3 regions of the Candidatus Villigracilis proximus genome follow, and region 2 is predicted to be linked to each of the others. Evidence: riboswitches for the same ligand, from Rfam matches in the RefSeq annotation. Region 2 holds a riboswitch; each other region holds the start of a gene.
The links. Region 2 has a riboswitch for S-adenosylmethionine ahead of IPL71_RS02905 (O-acetylhomoserine aminocarboxypropyltransferase/cysteine synthase family protein). Riboswitches for the same ligand answer to the same signal wherever they lie in the genome.
Positions count from the first base shown of each region.

Region 1 (4,239 bases), 210 kb from region 2:
GGGCGCGAAATGGATTCTGAGCGCGGCATTACCAAAGTGACCGCCCTCGAAATGTGCGGCAATGGAATCCACGCCATGTTGATCGACGGCGAAAATACCGTGGTTTCAGACCCCGATCGCAAACACAGTGAACACGCCTTGCAAGCCCTTGACCATCTCGTTGTGATCGACATCTTCCTCACCGAAACTGCAGCAATGGCAGACGTGGTTTTCCCCGCAACCTCATGGGGCGAAACAGACGGAACCATCACCAACACAGAGCGCCGCATTCAACGTTTACGCGCCGCAGTACCTCCACCCGGAGAAGCAAAGCCCGATTGGTGGATATTAAGTTCCCTCGCCAACGCCATGAGCATTCCCGGCTTTGAATATGATTCGCCGAAGGAGATCTTCAACGAATTGTGCAGTATCTCTCCGGTATACGCCGGTGTTGATTGGGACATCATCGACGGCGGCCAATATCAATGGCCCGTGCCATATAAGGGACATCCAGGCACACCCCGCCTGCATGAAGATGGATTCACCAACGGCAAGGCGATCTTCAAAGTCATCGGCTTCCGCGCCCCCGCTGAAGTCATTGACGATGAATATCCCGTCTGGCTCACCACGGGCCGCCGTCTGCAGAGTTACCACACCCGCACCCAAACCGGACGTTCCTCCGGCATTGAATATCTCGCGCCGGAAGAATACCTCGAAGTTCACCCGGACAATGTAAAGAAATGGGGTCTTACTGATGGCGGCTGGGCAAAAATGACAAGCCGTCGCGGCGAAGTCAAGATCAAGATCAAAGCCACACCGCGCTCTCCCAAAGGCACGGTCTTCGCCAGTTTCAGCTTCGCCGAAACCCCGATCAACATTTTGACGGGCTCCGGCTATGACCCCACCACCCATACCGCCGAGCTAAAAGTCTGCACGGTACACATCGAACCGCTGTAAGAAACACCGAAGTCAAAAAGTCAAAACCGGAGACTGGCGAATCAAAAAATTCCCAGTCTCCGGTTGCTTAATGGTACAAATCAGATCGAAGGTGAACATGACCCGCTTTAATAAGAAAAAACAATCCATACTGACAATCGAAAATGGGCAGCCGCAACGCAAAAAAGATGTGCTCGCCGCCGAAGAACCCCTGGAAATTTTACTGCGCGCCGGGCATGAACAACGCACCATCGCCATCACCATGCGCACCCCCGGCAATGATTACGAACTCGCAGCGGGATTTCTCTACAATGAAGGAATCATCCACACCAAAACGGAAGTTGCAAATATGACTTATTGTGTGGACGGGAATCAGCAGGAATACAACTCGCTTCGGATTCAACTGGAAGCTGATACTCTCCCCGTACTGAATCAGCTCGAGCGGCATTTTTTCACCAACAGCGCCTGCGGCGTATGCGGCAGCACCATGCTGGATGACATCAGCCAGCGCAACCTGCCGCCCATCCCCGCTGGTTCAGGCGCAACCCCCGCGCTCATCACCTCATTGCCAGATAAACTTCGCCAGTCTCAGGACATCTTTGAAACCACAGGCGGACTTCACGCCGCCGCCCTCTTCGACCTAAACGGAAATTTACTCGCTGTCCGTGAAGATGTGGGACGTCACAATGCATTGGATAAATTGATCGGCTGGGGATTGCTCAACGACCAACTGCCATTTCACGACAAAATTGTATTGGTCAGCGGACGCGCCAGTTATGAATTATTGCAAAAAAGTTTTGTAGCCGGTGTGCCGATCTTCTGTGCCGTATCCGCACCCAGCACCTTGGCTGTTGAAGTCGCCGAACGATTTGGGATCACTCTCATCGGTTTTCTCAGAGGGGAACGCTTCAACATTTATACCGGCACTGAACGGATCAAGATCATGGAGCCTTCTTTAGTAAATTGACAAATCCAACACGCTTTGATATAAACTTAAAACAATTTAGTACTGTACTCATCCAGAGAGGCGGAGGGACCCGACCCTTTGAAACCTCGGCAACCGTTTAAGCGGTGCCAACTTCGGCAGACAAATGTCTGATAGATGAGAGATGACTTTTTATTCATGTCGCCTCTCAAAATGAGAGGCGTTTTTTATGTAAGAGACCTCCGAGGTCTTAAAGACCTCGGAGGTCTGGAGAGATAAACAAAATGGAAATCGGCGAAACAATTTACGTCACCACCCGCGAAGAATTCCGCGAATGGCTGGAAAAGAATCACAAGACCTGCAAAGAGATCTGGTTGATCCAATATAAAAAAGTCACAGGCAAACCATCCATCCCCTATGCGGATGCGGTGGAGGAAGCCATTTGCTTTGGCTGGATCGACGGCTTTGAAAAAGGCATGGACGATCAACGCTATGCCAAACGTTTCACACCCCGTAGACAAAAATCCCTGTGGACGGAAACGAACATTGAGCGGGCGCGTAAAATGATCGAAGAAGGAAAGATGACCGAGGCGGGGCGGGCGACTTTGCCGAAGGGTGTAGAGTGGCGGATTACGATAGGATTTTTCGACGCCTCGAAACCGCACGGACGTGAACGTCCGTGCTACGCCTACAAAGTCCGCTCGTGCGGACTAGCGCGTAGCGCTTCGTACGCATAGCACGGGGATTAATCCCCGTGTGGACACAATCCTACGTAACCACAGCGCTGGATGATGCGTAAAGATTGGAAGTGTAAACTTGAGAACAAGAAATAATGACTAAACACTTTACACAAAGCATCTTGAGATTTCTCTTGTTGATTGTTATCACCTTTTCTTCGGGCTGTGGACAATCAACTACAACAGATTCTCCAACCTTGACTCCCGCTCCATCCCAAACACCAATCGCAACGACGACACCAAGTCCAACCAATACACCTGGCCAATTCACCCAGAAGGCACTATCTTTTACTCGGACGTCAATACACTTTATTCGGTTGACCTAAAAAGCCAGAAGACGAATATTGTTTTATCTTCTGATGATTTATCTACATATTATTTAATCACAAAGAGGTTTATCTATATAAGACTGAATGCCAATAAAAATACTCAAGAGAATGCTGGCTGGGAAATCTTCAAAATGAAATTTGACGGATCTCAGCCCAAACAATTAACAACTGGTGGTGCTACAGGGTTTAATACAGACCCTAATGAACAATACCTGACATATAACACTTATGATCGAGCTTTGAAGATTCTTGATATTGTCAAAAAAACATCAGAATTAATCGCAAAGCCAAGCAATTACTCGGAGTGGGTTTGGGCTCACTCATGGTCACCCGATGGAAAGAAACTAATTTACACGAGAGTTATTAATCCCGCAAACGATAATATTTGCTCACTTTTTATTTACGACGTTGTTACAAAAAAATCTACAGAACTAATGGGTGTTGGATGTGATGCAAATTGGTCTCCAGACGGCAAGAGCATTTTATTTACTACCAAAGAAGAAGGCCAAATATTTAATACTCATAAAGACCAACAACTGCAAATAGGTATCTTGAATTTGGAAAAGGGAGATATAAGTTATGTGCCAGTAGGTGCATACTCCTATTATAGTGGCTCTTGGTCACGGAATGGCAAACAACTCCTCATGGCAGTAATCGACGAACAGAAACAGACCTATTTATATGTCTTTAATTGGAAAGATAGTAGTGTCAACCTGATTTCAAAAATTGGTTACCTTCAGTGGCCCATTTATTATTCTTGGTCACCAGATGGAAATATGGTTCTATATGAGCTAATAGAGTCATCTTTATCTTATAAACATTACCTTTACTTGCTAGATATAAAGAACAAGGAAATCACAAATTTGCATACACTGCTGGGATTAGATACACGTTTTGATTATTGGTGGAAATATTCTCCAATATGGTCACCTGATGGCAAATACTATGCGTATTTTACAATGTCATCGATGGAAACTAATTATGAGCAAAACTTCGTTCTAAATATCAAAAGTATTGAGAGCGAAGGAAATATCCAATTTCAAGTACCCAGAAAAGGTTTTTCCATTCGGATGTTATGGATAAATAACGAAACAGAGTTTGAAAATTAGGAGAACTTAATGAATCGCAAATACACCAACCGCCGTTACCTCGACGCACTCGAAAAGAAAGTCCTTGTTTTCGACGGTGCGATGGGAACGAGCCTGCAAAACCAAAACCTGACCGCTGAAGATTTCGGCGGCGAGCAATACAACGGATGCAATGACTATCTCGTCATCTCGCGTCCTGAGGCCGTGGAAAAAGTCCACCGTTCGTTTCTTGAAGTGGGCGTGGA
Region 1 covers NZ_JADJUO010000001.1:337,794-342,032, forward strand. Annotated here, with positions in the region: gene IPL71_RS01785 (molybdopterin oxidoreductase family protein) at 1-936, shown strand, start outside; gene fdhD (formate dehydrogenase accessory sulfurtransferase FdhD) at 1,034-1,882, shown strand; SAM riboswitch class I at 1,928-2,024, shown strand; gene IPL71_RS01795 (YdeI/OmpD-associated family protein) at 2,125-2,577, shown strand; gene IPL71_RS01800 (beta-propeller domain-containing protein) at 3,038-4,015, shown strand; gene IPL71_RS01805 (homocysteine S-methyltransferase family protein) at 4,025-4,239, shown strand, end outside.
Region 1: it holds a riboswitch for S-adenosylmethionine, as region 2 does, so the genes downstream of both, IPL71_RS01795 (YdeI/OmpD-associated family protein) here and IPL71_RS02905 (O-acetylhomoserine aminocarboxypropyltransferase/cysteine synthase family protein) in region 2, are expected to answer to the same signal.

Region 2 (4,239 bases):
ACAACAAAGCCAACGTCCTTGCCATCGCACAAGGCTCATCAGAAGTATCCATCAGTATGGTCGTTGCCGCCGCAGATACAGAACTGGCGGTAAGGTCATTGCATGATTTGATAGCAGGAAAGTAAATAAGTAAACAGGGAAACAAGTAAATAGCGCATCACATGTCTACTTGTTTACCTGTCTACAACCAACCAAACAAAAACCATTAAGGAGTCCCATGTCTCAATCTCAAATTCCCGTAGCAATTCTCGGCGCGACAGGTTCTGTCGGCCAGCGCTTTATTTCTTTGTTGGAAAATCATCCGTGGTTCAAGGTCGTTGCTTTGGCGGCGTCTGATCGTTCAGTCGGGCAGACGTATGCACAGGCCGCACGCTGGGTGCTGGATACGCCCATGCCGGAATATGCACGCGATATGATCGTTGTCCCTGCGAGTACGGATGCAGTGCAGGCGAAGATCGTCTTTTCGGCATTGCACACTGAAATTGCAAATGAACTCGAACCCGCCTTCGCAAAAGCCGGCGCGGCGGTCTGCTCGAATGCGTCATCCTATCGGCGCGGAGAGGATGTGCCGTTGCTGCTGCCCGAAATCAACGCGGACCATATTCAACTGGTCAAACAGCAGCGCATTAACAAAGGCTGGAGCGGATGTATCGTCACAAATCCGAATTGCACAAGCACTGGCTTAACGATTGCGCTCAAGGTTTTGGATGATGCCTTTGGCGTGAAGAAAGTATTCATGGTCTCGATGCAGGCGCTTTCTGGTGCGGGCTATCCCGGCGTGCCGTCACTCGATATTATTGACAATATCATTCCCAATGTTGGCAACGGCGGCGAAGAGGAAAAAGTGGAATGGGAACCGCGCAAGATGCTCGGCAAATTTAACGAAAACAAAATTGATCTGGCGGATATTAAATTCAGCGCGCATACCAATCGCGTGGCGGTGATCGATGGTCACACCGTATGTGCCAGCGTGGCATTGGACAATCCCGTTGAACCGGAAGTTGCGATTCAAGCCTTACGCGATTACGCCGCTCCCCTCTCAGCGAGGAATCTGCCTTCGACTCCGCAACCAGTGATCAGCGTCAGAGATGAAGCGGACAGGCCCCAGCCAAGACTCGACCGATTAACAGGAAAAGGCATGACGACAGTGGTCGGCCGCGTGAGGCGGGATCCAATCCTTGATCTTAAATTTGTTGTTCTTTCCCACAACACGATTCGCGGCGCGGCGGGTGCATCGATCTATAATGCTGAATTATTGGTCAATGAAAATCTTTTGTAATAGAGTGTTTAAAATTAACCACAAAGTCACGAAGGCACCAAGTCACAAAGTTTTTTCTCTTGGTGTCTTTGTGGTAAAGAAAACAGACTTTTCAAGAGTACCCGAATGGGTAATGGATAAATTGATCTAATTACTTGACACATTTATAAGCGCCATGATATAAACGGCGAAATTAAATATTCGCTCTTATCCAGAGAGACTGAGGGATCGGCCCTTTGAAGTCTCGGCAACCAGACAATCGTTATGGTGCCAAATCCGACAAATAAGAATGACGGAAAAAAGTCATTCATATCTGGAAGATGAGAGGACGGTATAGACGTATACCTCTTCTTGTACTTTCAGAAGAGGTTATTTTTTTTAAGTGTTTACGTAGACACAAAAAACATCTCTTCTGAAAGGGCGGGTAAACATTATTCAAGAGGAGATATCTTAACATGACCACACTCAAAGATCGTAAATTAGGTTTTGCCACCCGTCAGTTACACGCGGGCTACTCACCAGATGCCACCACTGGCAGCCGCGCCGTGCCGTTGTATCAGACAACGAGCTATCAATTCAAGAGCACCGAACACGCTGCGAATTTGTTCGCGCTCAAAGAGCTGGGAAATATTTACACCCGCTTGATGAACCCGACCACCGATGTGCTTGAACAGCGCATCGCAGCACTCGAAGGCGGCGTTGCAGCATTGGCCGCAAGCTCGGGTCATGCCGCGCAGGCACAGGCAATTTTCACTTTGTGCAGCGCCGGTGACCATATCGTTTCATCATCCCGCTTGTATGGCGGCACATATAATCAGTTTGCTTATTCACTTCCCAAACTTGGAATCGAAGTTACATTCGTTGACCCGAGTGACCCGAAGAATTTTGAAGCGGCCATCAGACCCAACACCAAGATCATTTATGGCGAGACTCTCGGCAACCCTGATATTTCAGTCTTCCCTTTTGAAGAAGTATCCGAGATCGCGAACAAACATAAACTGATCCTGTTCATTGACAATACCTTTGCCACTCCGTATCTCTTCCGCCCGTTCGAATGGGGCGCGCATGTTATCACCCACTCGACCACCAAATTCATCACCGGTAATGGAACTTCCATCGGCGGTATCATTGTGGACGGCGGCAATTACGATTGGAGCAATGGCAAGTTCGAAAACTTCAATACCCCCGATCCTTCATATCACGGCCTGGTCTACTCCTCCATCGCCGCGGCCGGACTTCCCCCGTTTGCGATCAAGGCGCGTGTGCAAGTTCTGCGTGACATCGGCGCCTGCCAGTCACCTTTCAACGCATGGCAGACTTTGCTTGGGCTTGAAACCCTCAACCTGCGCATTGACCGTCACGTGCAGAACACGCAAGCCGTTGCCGAATATCTTGAGAAGCACCCGAAAGTCAGCTGGGTCAAATATCCCGGCCTCAAGAGTCACCCCGATTATGCCCGCGCCAAGAAATACTTACCCAAGGGCGCAGGTGCAATTCTTGGTTTCGGTATCAAAGGCGGCGCAGAAGCAGGCCGCAAGTTCATTGAAAGCCTGCAGCTCTTTAGCCACCTCGCCAACGTAGGTGATGCGCGCAGTCTCGCCATTCACCCAGCCACCACCACCCACAGCCAACTGACCGAAGAACAGCAGGTCACGGCCGGCGTCAGCCCCGATTTCGTCCGCTTGAGCATTGGTCTCGAAGACTTCGAAGACATCAAGTGGGATCTGGATCAAGCGCTCAACGCGTAATGATGAATGCAGATTGATGAATGATGAATAAATCTCTTGCATAGGCCTCGTACTTAGTTTTGCAGGCTTATGCAAGAGAACCTCAAAAGACAGGAAAGCAGCCCCACAAAAAGGCTGCAAGAGCCGGGAAAAAACAAAAAAAGAGAATGAAGAATTAATTTGGGCCCTCGGGGCCCCTGTAAAAACCACCAAGAAAAACCGCTCCGCCTAACATTCATCATTCCGCATTCAACATTCATCATTTGAAAACCCCATGCCCGTAAAAGTTCCCTCCACCCTTCCCGCACGTGCCATTCTTGAAAACGAAAATGTTTTCATCATGGATGAAGAACGCGCACAAGAACAGGATATCCGCCCATTGCAAGTGGCGATCCTGAATCTTATGCCAACCAAGATCGCAACTGAAACGCAAATTTTGCGCCTGCTTTCAAACTCCGCGCTGCAAGTGGAGATCACCCTGCTGCACACCGCCACACACGAATCAAAGAATACCGACGCCGAACATTTACTTAATCATTACGTTACCTTTGATGAAATAAAAGATAAAAAATTTGACGGCCTGATCATCACCGGCGCACCCGTTGAGCAATTGCCATTTAAAGAAGTGGATTATTGGGATGAACTGACGCACATATTGGATTGGTCTGAAACGAATGTTGAATCCAATTTCTATATTTGCTGGGGAGCGCAAGCCGCGCTTTACCATAAATACGGCATCCCGAAATATGACCTGCCCCACAAGATGTTCGGCGTCTACGAGCACCGCATCCTTTCCTCGACCGAAAACCTGCTTCGGGGATTCGATGACATTTTCCTCGCCCCCCACTCCCGCCACACCGAGATCCGCCGCGAAGATGTGGAGAAGGTCAACGAGATTCAAATGCTCGCCGAATCAGATGAAGCCGGCGTGTACATTGTCGGCTCCAAAGATGGACGTCACCTCTTCATCACCGGCCACTCCGAATATGACCCGCTGACTCTCAAAGCCGAATACGACCGCGACATCAACAAGGGACTCCCGATCCACGTCCCGCAAAATTATTATCCCAACAACGACCCAAGCAAAGTGCCCAACGTCCGCTGGCGTGGACATGCAAATCTTTTATACGCAAACTGGTTGAACTACTACGTTTACCAAGCCACAGCCTTTGACCCGAACGATATTCCCAGGCCCATTTCAAAGAGATAAAAGCACAGGAGACATAGGGATATGTCTCCTGTTTTTATACAAGG
Region 2 covers NZ_JADJUO010000001.1:544,292-548,530, reverse strand. Annotated here, with positions in the region: gene IPL71_RS02915 (aspartate kinase) at 1-125, shown strand, start outside; gene asd (aspartate-semialdehyde dehydrogenase) at 218-1,279, shown strand; SAM riboswitch class I at 1,463-1,585, shown strand; gene IPL71_RS02905 (O-acetylhomoserine aminocarboxypropyltransferase/cysteine synthase family protein) at 1,714-3,006, shown strand; gene metA (homoserine O-acetyltransferase MetA) at 3,260-4,195, shown strand.

Region 3 (4,239 bases), on a different contig from region 2:
ATAACAGATATGTCTGAAGAAGCATGGCTATGGTATGGCTTTGGTTTATATCGTAACGGCGATTACAGCGGCGCACTCAAAGCATGGGAAAAAGCGGATAAAATTAATCCTAACTTTTTTGAAGATCAGGCACAAAAGGCAATTGATCTGGTTCAATGATCTGTTTATGTGACGTAACATTATGTCACCCCTTCGGGGTTGATATTTCTACCACGCGTTATATCTACAATCATTTCATCTCTTCGAGATTGGTGTTGGGATCATCAGACCTCTTGCAAAAGTCTATTTTTTTCACAACCTGCAGGGTAATAAGACACAAAGCCTCGACACTTACACCGCGTTACAGTTCAGTGCAGTGAAACTCAAGGGCAAAAAACTTAGTGATTTTGTAGTTTACAGCGCTTTACTTATGCAAGAGGTCAAATCTACTAATTCAAGTTGCCGTCATGTAAAAAGTCCGGGACCATTGCCATAGATTTTGTATTGACCGGAAAAACCCCGAACATGTTTACTGCGGAGCGCATACAGAATAAATTTATAAAATCCTCGAAGATCTGTGGGTTTCGAGGCAAAAGCGGGTCTCCTAAAACGTCCCAACTTTAAGCCAGCAACTTGTAATACGCAATTCATTTCGATCAAAAAAAAAATTATCCGGGTCTTAAAATCAAACTATCAGGTCGCTACCATTCAATAAAAATATTTTATATCCTTACAAGGTATCCATGAAAAAAACGTTTCTCCCGCTTATTATCTTGTTCCTCGCAGCTTGTCAAAGTACGAATACGCCTTTCGCGCCAACGGCTACGGCAGAGGCGATCATGACATCCACGGCCACAGTGGTTCCATTGACGGCGACACCTGTCGCCACATCCACCCCCATCCCTACCGCTACCCCTGAGACGGTGAAAATTTCACCGATCGACGGTATGACTCAACTCTTTGTTCCGGCTGGGACAGTCAAGATGGGCGGGTTGGATGTGCTGCTTGAAAACGATGAATTGCCCGCGCATTCGGTTCAGATCAACGCATTCTGGGTCGATCAAGTGGAAGTGGTCAATGGCATGTATGCATTATGTGTTGAAGCCGGAGTGTGCAGACCGCCGGCCAACGTTACCTCAGATAATCGGCTGGATTATTATGGTAATCCTGAATTTCAAGATTACCCCGTGATCCAGGTCACATGGTATGACGCGAACGCATATTGCCAATGGGCAGGCCGCCGCCTCCCCACCGAAGCGGAATGGGAACGTGCTGCGCGCGGTGACAGTGTAAACACCTACCCTTGGGGCGGGGAATTGCCGAATGCGAATAATTCCAACTCGTTAAATATTGTCGGGGATACCACGCGTGTTGGCACGTATGCGACAGGGATCAGCCCATTTGGCGCGTTGGATATGGCGGGCAATGTTTGGGAATGGGTGGCTGATTTTTATAAAGGGAACTATTACGCAGAGTCTCCGGCGGATAATCCCACGGGCCCGGAGAATGGAGGGTTGAACTCCATGCGCGTAATCCGCGGTGGGTCGTTTCAAGACGATGCTTCGATGTTAAGAATTTCAAACCGTGGATATGAAGCAGGGCCGGACCCTTCCGCTTTGCAAAATGATGCCGCATACTATGGACGCAGTTCTGCAAAGATCGGATTCAGATGCGTGAGTGATCATTAAAACAGAATCAACCAACAGTTAAGTAAGATGCGGTGCTTTATCTTTACTCATCCACCTGCTTATGGTATTATCCCGACACAATTCAATAGCCCCAATACGGCGCTCTTATCCAGAGAGACGGAGGGAACGGCCCTGCGATGTCTCGACAACCAGTCAGCGAAAGTTGAATATGGTGCCAAATCCGACAGATACATTTCTGGGAGATGAGAGGGTAGATAGCATTATGCATAATTGCCCTTTCGCACGCTGAAAGGGCAATTATATTTTCTTAAGGAGAAACAAATGAGTAACACTTTTATGTCTTCACCGAGTTTGATGTTCACATCAGAATCGGTCACCGAAGGACACCCTGATAAGATCTGCGATCAGATCTCGGACGCAGTTTTGGATGCCTGTCTTGAGCAGGATCCGATGTCGCGTGTGGCTTGTGAAACCGCAGTGAAAACCGGTTTCGTGGCATTGTTGGGCGAAATCACAACCAATGCGTATGTAAATTTTGATGAGCTCGTGCGCAAAGTGGTGAATGAGATCGGCTACGATAGCAGCGACAAAGGCTTTGACGGCAATACTTGTGCCGTGCTTTCAGCCGTTGCCAGCCAGAGCGCAGATATCGCTTTGGGCGTTGACCATGCGATGGAAGATAAAAGCGGTGAAATGAAAGACGCCGGCATTGAACATGTGGGTGCGGGCGATCAGGGTATGATGTTTGGCTTTGCCTGTAATGAAACCCCGACCTTAATGCCGATGCCAATTTACATGGCTCATAAATTATCACGCCGCTTAAGCGAACTTCGCAAAGACGGCACACTCCCCTGGCTGCGCCCCGATGGCAAGAGTCAGGTCACTGTTGAATATTCACAGGGCAAGCCCAAGCGCATTGATACCGTGTTGATCTTTTGTTATCGGCGGTCCAATGGGCGATGCGGGTGTGACCGGCCGTAAGATCATCGTGGATACCTACGGCGGCATGGGTCGTCATGGCGGCGGTGCGTTCTCAGGGAAAGACCCCACAAAGGTCGATCGCTCTGCTGCGTATGCCGCGCGCTATGTAGCCAAGAACATTGTGGCCGCTGGTTTGGCTGACCGCGTGGAAGTGCAGGTGGCGTACGCCATCGGCGTGGCTCACCCACTCTCTGTCAATGTTGAGACTTTTGGCACCGCTAAAATTGCGGATGAGAAAATCTCTGCACTCGTCAGCGAATTCTTTGACCTGCGCCCCGGCGCGATCATCCATGACCTTGACCTGCGCCGCCCGATCTATCGCAAGACCGCCGCGTACGGTCACTTTGGCCGCGACGATATCGAGTTCCCATGGGAAAAGACTGATAAGGCCGCTGCTTTGAAGAAGGCTGCGGGGTTGTAAGGTAGTAATTAGGTAATTGGTAATTAGAAGAGGCCACGAGACCATGGTCTCGCGGCTCTTTTTACGATCATCTATCAAGATGTAGCTGTCTCATTTTTCTTAAAATCAATAATTTAATACCCCATTATAATTTTACTATTCTTCAAAAATCAAATACATAAAATCATCCAAACCAGGGAGACTAAAGTAAATTTATTCGTAAGTTTTCAGCCACGGTAATAACGTTTCTCTTCGCATTCATCCTAGTTACTTCTGTCTTGGTACTGCTGGCAACACAACAATGATATCTTAAGCACAAATGGCACCCAAAAAAATAGCGGACTCTGTTCTCCCTGCCATTTCTCTAGATGGACGCGCTATGTAACATTTTACTCTTATGCTTGGAGTTTAATAAGTAACGATCAAAAGTTGGCTTCAGATGTTTTCGTACATGACCTTGCCACAGGAATACCTCCTTGTTTCAGTCCAGTTCAAGTGGCGTTCAAGGAAGGGAATTCCTCATCCATCTATTTCAATAGATGGACGCTACATAGCATTCCAATCAGATACAACAATCTCGTAATCGGCGACACAAACAACAGAAGCGATATTTTCGTACACGATCTTGTGGCCAAAACTACTGTTCGTGTATCAGTCAACTCAAAAAGAGAACAAACACTTATTGCTGGCCTGCATCCTTGTGGATTTCTTTAATGGGCGGTATGTTTCATTTATCAGATCAATCGCTAACAACCTTGTGGATGGAGACCAAAAGGATGGGAAGATATTTTGTACGAGATTTACAACTGGAAGCACCACACGGGTTCAGTTAACTCAGGGCGTAGAAGGAAACAGCGACTCTTCTATTTCCTTCTATTTCATCCGACGGACGTTATATAGCATTTCTCTCAAAAGCTAGTAATTTGGTAAATGGTGACACAAATTTGTAGATGACATCTTTGTTTACGATAATTTAACCGGAACCACGACTCGAGTTTCAATTAGTTCAAGTGGAACACAAGGTAATGACGACGCAGGAGAATATGATCTTGCTATCTCCGCTAATGGCCGCTATGTTGCTTTACTCTTATGCGAGCAACGGTTGACATGAAGACACCAACGATGTAAGAGATGGCTTTGTACATGATCTCTTGCGGGGTATAACCTACTACGTTCATTAGAGATTCAACTGGAAATCAGGGAAATAACATTTCCTATTACCCAATCCAT
Region 3 covers NZ_JADJUO010000016.1:10,820-15,058, reverse strand. Annotated here, with positions in the region: gene IPL71_RS16465 (C39 family peptidase) at 1-159, shown strand, start outside; gene IPL71_RS16460 (formylglycine-generating enzyme family protein) at 723-1,667, shown strand; SAM riboswitch class I at 1,770-1,877, shown strand; partial or broken gene IPL71_RS16455 (methionine adenosyltransferase) at 1,950-3,030, shown strand.
Region 3: it holds a riboswitch for S-adenosylmethionine, as region 2 does, so the genes downstream of both, IPL71_RS16455 (methionine adenosyltransferase) here and IPL71_RS02905 (O-acetylhomoserine aminocarboxypropyltransferase/cysteine synthase family protein) in region 2, are expected to answer to the same signal.